2 regions of the Streptomyces sp. SL06 genome follow, and region 1 is predicted to be linked to the other one. Evidence: riboswitches for the same ligand, from Rfam matches in the RefSeq annotation. Region 1 holds a riboswitch; the other holds the start of a gene.
The links. A riboswitch is a leader RNA that binds a small molecule or an ion and turns the genes downstream of it on or off. The one in region 1 is predicted to bind S-adenosylmethionine.
Positions count from the first base shown of each region.

Region 1 (5,086 bases):
CCATCGCCACGATCAACCCGATCTGGGCCATCGGCCCCTATCGGCCGGACATGGTCTCCACCGGCGCCCAGCCCGACTGGTACATGGGCTTCTCCGAGGGCCTGATCCGGGTGATGCCCGGCTGGGAGATCAACTTCTGGGGTCACACGCTCGTCCTGGGCGTGTTCGTCCCGCTGCTGATCTTCCCGCTGGTCCTGGCGGCGATCGCGGTCTACCCGTTCATCGAGTCCTGGGTCACCGGCGACAAGCGCGAGCACCACATCCTGGACCGCCCGCGCAACGCCCCGACCCGCACGGCCTTCGGTGTCGCCTGGCTGACCGTCTACTTCGTGCTGCTGATCGGTGGCGGCAACGACCTGTGGGCCACCCACTTCCACCTGTCGATCAACGCGATCACCTGGTTCGTCCGCATCGCGTTCTTCGTCGGCCCGGTCCTCGCGTTCATCGCCACCAAGCGGATCTGCCTCGGCCTCCAGCGCCGGGACAGGGAGAAGGTGCTGCACGGCCGCGAGTCGGGCATCATCAAGCGCCTGCCGCACGGTGAGTTCATCGAGGTGCACGAGCCGCTCAGCCAGGAGCAGCTGCACACCCTCACGGCGCACGAGCAGTACAAGCCGGCCGAGATCGGCCCCTCGGTCGACGAGAACGGTGTCGAGCGCAAGACGAAGAGCACCGAGAAGCTGCGCGCCAAGCTCAGCAACGCCTACTACGGCGAGGACGCGCAGATTCCGAAGCCGACCGTCGAGGAGTACAAGGAGATCACGAGCGGCCACGGCCACCACTGACCCTCCCGCGTCGCCACACCACGGTCGAAGGGCCCCGTCCGGTCTGCGGACGGGGCCCTTCGCCGTGCCCGGGGCCTGGATAGGGTGGGACCCGCACCCACCTTCCGCCACTTCCACGACACACACGATTCAGGAGCGGCTCATGAGCGCTGTGACCCCCGCTGGAGGCGACACCGCGGCGGGCCGCTCCTGGCCCGCCCTGCTGAACGGACTGCTGGACGGCCGGGACCTGTCCGCGGACGACACCGCCTGGGCGCTGGACGTGATCATGCGCGGCGAGGCGACGGACGCCCAGATCGCCGGGTTCGCGGTGGCGCTCAGAGCCAAGGGGGAGACCGTCGAGGAACTCTCCGGTCTCGTCCGCACGATGTACGAGCACGCCCATGTGATCGAGGTGCCGGGGGAGACGGTCGACATCGTCGGCACCGGCGGCGACGGGGCCAGGACGGTCAACATCTCCACCATGTCCGCGATCGTCGTGGCCGGCACCGGCGCGAAGGTCGTCAAGCACGGCAACCGGGCCGCCTCCTCCGCGTCCGGCGCCTCCGACGTGCTGGAGAAGCTCGGGGTCAACCTGGAGCTGACGCCGAAGCGGGTGGCCGAGGTCGCCGAGGAGGCCGGCATCACCTTCTGCTTCGCCGTGAAGTTCCACCCGGCGCTGCGCCATGTGGCGGCGGCGCGCGGCCAGTTGGGCATCCGCACGGTGTTCAACTTCCTGGGCCCGCTGACCAACCCGGCCCGGGTCAAGGCGCAGGCGATCGGGGTCGCGCACGCCCGGATGGCGCCGATCATCGCCGGTGTCTTCGCGGAGCGCGGCCACTCCTCCCTGGTCTTCCGCGGCGACGACGGCCTCGACGAGCTGACCACGACGTCCACCTCCCGGGTCTGGGTCGTGCGGGACGGCGCGGTGAGCGAGGAGGTCTTCGACCCCCGGGACGTCGGCCTCGACCTGGTGCCGGTGGAGGCGCTGCGCGGCGCCGACGCCTCCTACAACGCCGATGTCGCCCGCCGCCTGCTGGCCGGCGAGACCGGCCCCGTACGGGACGCGGTGCTGCTGAACTCGGCGGCGGCCCTGGCGGCCCTGGAGCCCGGCGACGGACCCCTGGCCGCGCGGATCCGGGCCGGCATGGACCGGGCCGCCGAGTCGATCGACTCGGGGGCCGCCGCGCGCGTCCTGGACCGCTGGGTGGCCGCGAGCCACGCGTAGGGCCTCCGGGATCCCCGTCCCGCGATCCGGACTCGGGTTGCGGGACGGCGATCCCCTGACGTACTTTCCTTTCCAGGTCATGAGTGACAGTCATTCGGCCCCGGCCGACTGTCCGGCAACCCTCCGTCCGTGGCGGGGTGCCCCGGGTGAAGACCAGGTCGTGGACAGCAAGGTTCACGACAAGCGCGGACCCCTCGCGAAACCAGGGGTCCTGGGTCGTTCGAGGGAGTCTCCCGTGAACCAGCGAATGCGATAGGGCCGCAGAGCCCCGCCTCCGCATCCTTCTCTGCTCACCTTCTCCGCCCTCCTCCGCGCTTGAGCCGTCCCGGTTCGCGCGGCGATGGCGGCCGCCTTCACGGGAGTACACCCATGTCCGTCTCCACGCACGCCGCCGACCAGACCGTCTGTGCCCCGCTGCCCGTTCTGGGCCGGGACGTGACCGTGCCGCTCGTCACCGGCGGAGAGGTCACCTACGCCGCGCTCGACTACGCCGCCAGCGCCCCCGCGCTCCAGCGGGTCTGGGACGACGTGGCGGCCTACGCCCCGTACTACGGCAGTGTCCACCGCGGCGCCGGGTATCTGTCGCAGCTGTCCACCGACCTGTTCGAGAACGCCCGCAGGACCGTCGCGGAGTTCCTCGGCTGCCGGGAGGACGACCAGGTCGTCTTCACCCGGTCCACCACCGACTCCCTGAACCTGCTCGCCGCCGCGCTGCCGGCCGGCTGCCGGGTCTACGTCTTCGAGACCGAGCACCACGCCTCGCTGCTGCCCTGGCGGGACGCGGACGTGACCTACCTGGACGCCCCGCGCACCCCGGCCCAGGCCGTCGAGACCCTCGAACGCGCCCTCACCGCCCGCGAGCCCCACGGACCCGCCCTGGTCTGCGTCACCGGCGCCTCCAACGTCACCGGCGAGCTGTGGCCGGTGCGCGAGCTGGCCGCCGCCGCGCACGCGCACGGCGCCCGGATCGTCCTCGACGCCGCCCAGCTCGCCCCGCACCACGCCGTCTCGGTGGCCGGCCTCGACGTGGACTGGGTCGCCTTCTCCGGGCACAAGCTGTACGCGCCCTTCGGCTCCGGTGTGCTGGCCGGCCGCGCCGACTGGCTGCGCGAGGCCGAGCCGTACCTCGCCGGCGGCGGCGCCAGCCGCAGGGTCGCCCGGCGTCCCGACGGCGGCGTGGACGTCCAGTGGCACGACAGCGCCGCCCGCCACGAGGCCGGCTCGCCCAACGTCATCGGCGCCTACGCCATCGCCTCCGCCTGCAAGGCGCTCACCGAGGCCGGCTTCGACACGCTGGTCGCCCGCGAGGAGTACCTGATCCGGAAGGTGCGGGAGGGACTCGCGCAGGTGCCGCAGGTGCGCGTGCTCTCCCTCTTCGGCGACGACGCGCCCCGTGTCGGCGTGCTCTCCTTCGTCGTCGAGGGCTGGAACAGCTCCCACTTCGCCGCCGCGCTCTCCGCCGAGTACGGCATCGGCGTGCGCGACGGACTGTTCTGCGCCCACCCGCTGGTGCGCACCCTGCTCGGCAGCGAACCGCAGACGCAGGGCGAGTGCGGCGCCCCCGAGGCGGCACCCGGCGAGAAGTCCCTCAACGCCATCCGGGTGAGCTTCGGCGCGGGCACCCCGGACGAGCACGTCGAGCGGTTCGTGACCGCGGTCAAGGAGCTGGTGAGCGACGGCGCGCGGTGGAACTACCGCACCGAGGACGGCCGTTGCGTGCCCGACAGGTCGGGCGCCGAAGCCTCCGCCGCCTGACCCGGCGGCCGGGACCCCGGCCGGGCGTCAGTTGTCGAGCCCGATGGCGAACGCGGCCTCCAGGTCGTGCTGCGAGTAGGTACGGAACGCCACGTGCGTGTCCGTGCCCTCCACGCCCGGGATCTTGCTGATCCGGCCGGGGATCACCTCCGCGAGGTCCTCGTGCCGGCTCACCCGGACCATGGCGATCAGGTCGTAGGTGCCCGTGACGGAGAAGACCTCGCTGACGCTGTCCAGCGCGGCGATCTGCTCCGCGATCTCGGGGATCCGGTCCACGCTGGTCTTGATGAGGACGATCGCGCTGATCACGGCTGGTTCTCTCCCTCGGGCGCCGCCACTGGAACGTCCTTCACTCTAGTCGTACGCCCGAACCGCACCCAGGCGAAGACGAAGCCCAGCCCGAAGCCCACCAGGTGCGCGAGGTACGCCACTCCCGGGCCGTCCCCGGCCCGCCCGGCCGCCATCCACTGCAGGCCCGCCCAGAACGGCAGCACGATCCACGCGGGAAAGCGCAGCGGCAGGAAGAAGAGGAAGGGCAGCAGGCTGGTGACACGGGCGCTCGGGAACAGGAACAGGAACGCGCCGAGGACGGCGGAGATCGCCCCCGAGGCGCCGACCAGGGGCTGCTGGGAGTGGGCGTTGGCCCCGGCGTAGCCGAGCAGGGCCAGACAGCCGCAGCCGAGGTAGAACAGGGCGAACTGGAGCCGGCCCATCCGTTCCTCGGTCATCACGCCGAAGACGTAGAGGAAGAGCATGTTGCCCAGCAGGTGCACCCAGCTGCCGTGGACGAACAGCGCCGTGGCCGGGGTGAGGGCGGACCCGGGGGAGTCCTCGAACAATTCTGCGGGGATCACGCCCCAGCGCCGGAAGTAGGCGCGCTGCGCGGCGATCAGCCCGTCCCCCGTGCCGTACCCCGGGTTCAGCCCCGCCGCCGGGCTGACCAGGAACAGCAGACAGCACACGGTGATCAGCCCGTACGTCACCGGCGCCGTGCGGCCCCGCGGCCTGCGGGCCGCGCCGAGTGTCCTGACCTTTCCGAGGGCCGTCGTGCGCCAGTTGCGGATCATGTACACAGAGCATGACGCAACGGGACGCAACCGCCCGGACCGCCTCGCCGCCGTGGACGCGCGGGCGTCGGGTACCCGCCAGGCCGTAGGGTTACGAGCCACACGCACCGGGGCGGTCCGGCGCGTCGCCGACACTGGAAGAGAGTGACCAGCCACGATGACGGTTCCCCTGCCGACCGACACGACGCGGTGGCGCTGCACCCTGTGCGGCAACCTCACCCGCTTCGACGTGACCCGGGCCTCGAAGGCCGTCGAGTACGTGCACCTCGATC
Region 1 covers NZ_JBSYOT010000002.1:5,307,267-5,312,352, forward strand. The annotation lists gene qcrB (cytochrome bc1 complex cytochrome b subunit) at 1-785, shown strand, start outside; gene trpD (anthranilate phosphoribosyltransferase) at 928-1,992, shown strand; SAM riboswitch class IV at 2,068-2,184, shown strand; gene AC4IHM_RS24320 (aminotransferase class V-fold PLP-dependent enzyme) at 2,362-3,747, shown strand; gene AC4IHM_RS24325 (Lrp/AsnC family transcriptional regulator) at 3,775-4,056, opposite strand; gene AC4IHM_RS24330 (rhomboid family intramembrane serine protease) at 4,053-4,814, opposite strand; gene AC4IHM_RS24335 (hypothetical protein) at 4,972-5,086, shown strand, end outside.

Region 2 (5,086 bases), 1.2 Mb from region 1:
TGCACGCCGATCTCCGTGCCGCCGAGACCGCCCACCAGCGCGTCGCAGCACGCGGTGAACGCGTCGGCCCAGCGCCGGGTGAGGAAGCCGAGCCGGTCGGCGCCGAGCATGCCGCGCAGCACCTGCTCGGCGATGTCGTCCGGCAGCAGCCGGAAGTAGTCGACCGGCGCCCACGGCGTGTGCGAGAAGTGGCCGATGCGCAGGTCGGGGCGCAGCTCGCGCAGCATCCCCGGCACCAGCACCAGGTGGTAGTCCTGCACGAGCGCGACCACGCCCTCGGCCGCCTCCTCGGCCAGCGCCTCGGCGAAGGCCCGGTTGTACGCCTCGTAGGAGGCCCACTGCCGACGGAACTCCGCGTCGAAGACCGGTTCGAGGGGCGTCTGGTAGAGCATGTGGTGCACGAACCACAGCACGGAGTTGGCGATCCCGTTGTACGCGTCCGCGTGCATGTCGGCCGGCACGTCCAGCATCCGTACGCCGTCCTCGCCGACCCCGCGCCGCACCGCCTCGCGGTCGCCGTCGCCCAGCGCCGAGCACACCCACAGCGCCCCGGCGTCCGGCCCGATGGCGGAAAGCCCGGAGACCAGCCCGCCACCGCCCCGTTTGGCGTGCAGCGAACCGTCCTCCCGCACCTCGTACGAGACCGGCCCCCGGTTGGAGGCGACCACCACCTGAGCAGCACCGAAGCTTGAAGCCATACGCCTCAATCTAGCCCGGCCCCCAAAACCTCAAACGTTCCTCCATGTCACGTCGCGGCCGATTCGGTCAAGCGACTTGTGCGGAAGATGTGAAGAGGTCGAGGATGCGCGGTGAACATTTCAACTTTCTGGGGGGTGGGCGTTCTATGCCCAGTTCTATGCCCATGCATACGCGCATGCGCAGATTCGCCGGCGCCGCGGCGCTGGTCGCGGCCTCCGCGCTGGCACTGGCCGGCTGCGGCGAAGGCGACGGGGACGCCGGTACGAAGGCGGAGGGGCGGCCCGCGGCGGCCACCGCCACGCCGAGCGACAGCGCCAGTCCCACACCGGAGGCGTCCCCGACCACCGACGCCCCGACCCCCACCCCGACCCCGACCCCCACGCCGACCGTGGCCGTCGCGCTGCCGGACTTCACCGGCCGCAGCGTCGGGTCGGCCGTCAGCGCCGCGAAGCAGGCCAGGACCGACTTCGCCGTCCACCTCCAGGGCACCGGACAGCGGGCCTCCTCCTGGGGCAGCGGCGAGAAGGTCTGCGAGCAGAGCGGCGGATCCGGCCCGGTGACCTTCACCGTCCCCCGCGACGGCCGCGACTGCGCCGGGCGCCTCCTGCACACCCCGAAGCCGGCCCCGGAACCGGCGAAGACTCAGGACAACGGCACGGGCGGGGGCGGCACGAGCGGAGGTGGCACGAGCGGAGGTGGCACAGGCGGGGGCGGCACCGGCGCCTGCGAACTCATGAGCCCCGCGGGCAACTGCTACGCCGACGGCCAGTTCTGCGCCAACAAGCACCACGGCCTGAGCACCCACGGCCGCGGCGGCGAGTACCTGACCTGCGCACAGGACTCCGGCGGCATCTGGCGCTGGTCGGACGGCGTACCCGGCTGACGCTCAGGCCACCCGCCGGGCCGCGTACTCCGCGATCTCCGTCATCGGAGGCCGTTCCTCCACGTCCACGGCGTACGTGCGCGGCTCGAAGCCGTCGGCGCCCCGCTCGAACTGGGTGAGGGCCGGCCGCAGCAGATGGCCGCGGGCCAGCCGGAGCTGGGCGGTGCGGTAGATCGACGCGGACATGCGGCCCAGCGCCCGCTCGTCCTGGTGCCGGTGCCTGCGGACCCCCACGTCGACCTGCGCGAGGGCGTCCAGGCCCACCAGGTGCAGGGAGTCGACCAGGATGCCCAGCTCCACCCCGTAACCGACGGGGAAGGGCAGCCGTTCCAGCAGGGAGCGGCGGGCCGCGTACTCGCCGCCGAGCGGCTGGACGAAGCCCGCCAGCCGCGGCCAGTGCAGATTGAGCAGCGGGCGGGCCATCAGCTCGGTGACCCGCCCGCCCTGCCCGGCGGCCGCGCCGAGCGGACGGTCGTACATGGCCTTGACGAGGTGCACGTCCGGGTCGGTGAGCAGCGGGCCCACGATCCCGGAGACGAAGTCCGCGGAGAACTCGCGCAGATCGGCGTCGACGAAGCAGACGATGTCGCCGCCGGTCACCAGCAGCGAACGCCACAGCACCTCGCCCTTGCCGGGCACCGCCGGGACGCGGGGCAGGATCGCGTCGCGGTGCACGACCCGCGCGCCCGCCGCCGCGGCCACCTGCGACGTACGGTCGCTCGACCCGGAGTCCACGACCACGACCTCGTCGACGAGCGGCACCCGCCCCATCAGCTCCCGGCGGATCACCGTGACGATCTCGCCGACCGTGGCCTCCTCGTCGAGGGCGGGGAGCACCACGCTCACCGTCTGCCCGGTGGCGCGCTTGGCGGAAAGGATCCGCTGGAGCGGCCGGTCCGCCACGGACCAGGAGCGCGCGCTCAGCCAGCGCTCGACTTCTTCCAGCACGTCCCGTCGCTCCCTTTGTGATCCATCTCGCGGTTCGGACGACTGTCTCGACCGCCTTGGCCTTCGGTTACAGTCTTGAACAACACGGTCGGCCACCGCATGCCGGGGCCGCCGCGCGCACCACGGAAAAACAACTACATACCGCTCATCCAGAGGGGCAGAGGGATACGGCCCGATGAAGCCCCGGCAACCCTCCAGTCGGTTCCTGTCACACGGACGTGGCGAGGCTCCCGGCTAGGGAAGGTGCCAAATCCGTCTCACGGCGAGATGCGTCGTGAGGAAGATGAGGAGAAAGGGCCTCGCCTCCATGGCTGTGCAGACCGTCACCAGCGCCACCGACCACGCCGACGCCTCCGCGTCCACCGCCTCCCCCGTCGATCTGGGCCCCGCCGCCGCGCTCTCCTGCCGCGAATGCGGGCACCGCGTGCCGCTCGGCCCCGTCTTCGCCTGCGAGGAGTGTTTCGGCCCGCTGGAGATCGCCTACGACTTCTCGGCCCACGACACCGAGGAACTCCGCGCGCGCATCGAGGCGGGCCCCGCGAACATCTGGCGCTACGCCCCGCTGCTGCCCGTCCCCGCCGACGTGGCCGACAAGCCGAACATCAACCCCGGCTGGACCAAGCTGGTCAAGGCCGACAACCTGGCCCGCGAACTCGGCGTCACCGGCGGTCTGTACGTCAAGGACGACTCCGGCAACCCGACGCACTCCTTCAAGGACCGCGTCGTCGCCCAGGCCATCGAGGCCGCCCGCGCCTTCGGCTTCACCACCCTGTCCTGCTCCTCCACCGGCAACCTCGCCGGCGCCGTCGGCGCCGCCGCCGCCCGCGCCGGCTTCCGCTCCTGCGTGTTCATCCCGCACGACCTGGAGCAGGGCAAGGTCGTCATGGCCGCCGTCTACGGCGGCGAGCTGGTCGGCATCGAGGGCAACTACGACGACGTGAACCGCTTCTGCTCCGAGCTGATCGGCGACCCGGCCGGCGAGGGCTGGGGCTTCGTCAACGTCAACCTGCGGCCGTACTACGCGGAGGGCTCCAAGACCCTCGCGTACGAGATCTGCGAGCAGCTCGGCTGGAAGCTGCCCGACCAGCTCGTCGTGCCGATCGCGTCCGGCTCCCAGCTGACGAAGATCGACAAGGGGCTGAAGGAGCTGATCGACCTCGGCCTGGTCGAGGACAAGCCGTACAAGATCTTCGGCGCGCAGGCCAAGGGCTGCTCGCCGGTCTCCACCGCGTACAAGGCCGGCCACGACGTGGTCCGTCCGCAGAAGCCGGACACCATCGCCAAGTCGCTGGCCATCGGCAACCCGGCCGACGGCCCTTACGTCCTCGACATCGCCCGGCGCACCGGCGGCGCCGTGGAGGACGTGACCGACGAGCAGGTCGTGGACGCCATCAAGCTGCTCGCCCGCACCGAGGGCATCTTCGCGGAGACGGCGGGCGGTGTGACGGTCGGCGTGACGAAGAAGCTGATCGACGACGGCGTACTGGACCCAAGGCTCACCACCGTCGTCCTGAACACCGGCGACGGCCTGAAGACCCTCGACGCGGTGGCCGGCACCGGCCTGACCGCGACCATCCGCCCGAACCTGGACTCCTTCCGAGAGGCTGGCCTCGCATGAGCGTGACCGTTCGCATCCCGACCATCCTGCGCACCTACACCGGCGGCAGGTCCGAGGTCGGCGCCGAAGGCGCCACTTTGGGCGAGGTCATCTCCGACCTGGAGAAGAACCACACCGGCATCGCCGCCCGCGTCCTGGACGACGAGGGCAGGCTGCGCCGCTTCGTCAACGTCTACGTCAATGACGACAACGTCCGATTCGAGCAGGGCCTGGAGACCGCGACCCCGGACGGCGCGGGCATTTCGATCATTCCCGCGGTCGCCGGCGGCTGATACCCCTCGTAGTGCGAATTGCCCTCTCCGTAAGAGAAGCGGAGGGGGCAATTCCATGTGGTTGAGCACGGTAGAGTTGGGGAACGCGCTCCCGATCGCAAGGTCGGGAACCTTTAATTCCTGCCGCACGTCCGACAAGAAGCAGCCAAAGTGTGGACGTATTTCGCGGCTTTTGTTCCCTTTGTGTGCCCCGAATTGACCTGAATTCGGACGAATTCTCGCCACATTCCGGACCGGGCGCGTCCAGATTTCTCGTCCGACTGACCTGTTGCAGACGGCAGTTGGGCAGATACATTCGGCCGCGGTCGACGCGTTCCGGCGCACGCCCCCAGTCGTGGGGGGTGAGGTCTGACCCGGGTCCGCGAAGTGCGGATCTGTGCAAGGGCCAGTAATAGGGGAGTTAGGCATGGCTCAGGGCACCGTCAAGTGGTTCAACGCGGAGAAGGGGTACGGCTTCATCGCGGTCGACGGTGGTGCGGATGTTTTCGTCCACTACAGTGCGATTCAGATGGACGGTTACCGCACCCTCGAAGAAGGCCAGCGGGTCGAGTTCGAGATCTCGCAGGGTCAGAAGGGCCCGCAGGCCGACATGGTTCGCCTCAGCGCCTGAGACGTTCGGCCACCGCAAGCGAACGGTTCTTCATCGAAGGGCCCGCACCCCCGCAC
Region 2 covers NZ_JBSYOT010000002.1:4,071,065-4,076,150, forward strand. The annotation lists gene AC4IHM_RS18645 (alpha,alpha-trehalose-phosphate synthase (UDP-forming)) at 1-698, opposite strand, end outside; gene AC4IHM_RS18650 (hypothetical protein) at 857-1,582, shown strand; gene AC4IHM_RS18655 (glucosyl-3-phosphoglycerate synthase) at 1,586-2,530, opposite strand; SAM riboswitch class I at 2,673-2,820, shown strand; gene thrC (threonine synthase) at 2,838-4,148, shown strand; gene AC4IHM_RS18665 (MoaD/ThiS family protein) at 4,145-4,420, shown strand; gene AC4IHM_RS18670 (cold-shock protein) at 4,827-5,030, shown strand.
Region 2: it holds a riboswitch for S-adenosylmethionine, as region 1 does, so the genes downstream of both, thrC (threonine synthase) here and AC4IHM_RS24320 (aminotransferase class V-fold PLP-dependent enzyme) in region 1, are expected to answer to the same signal.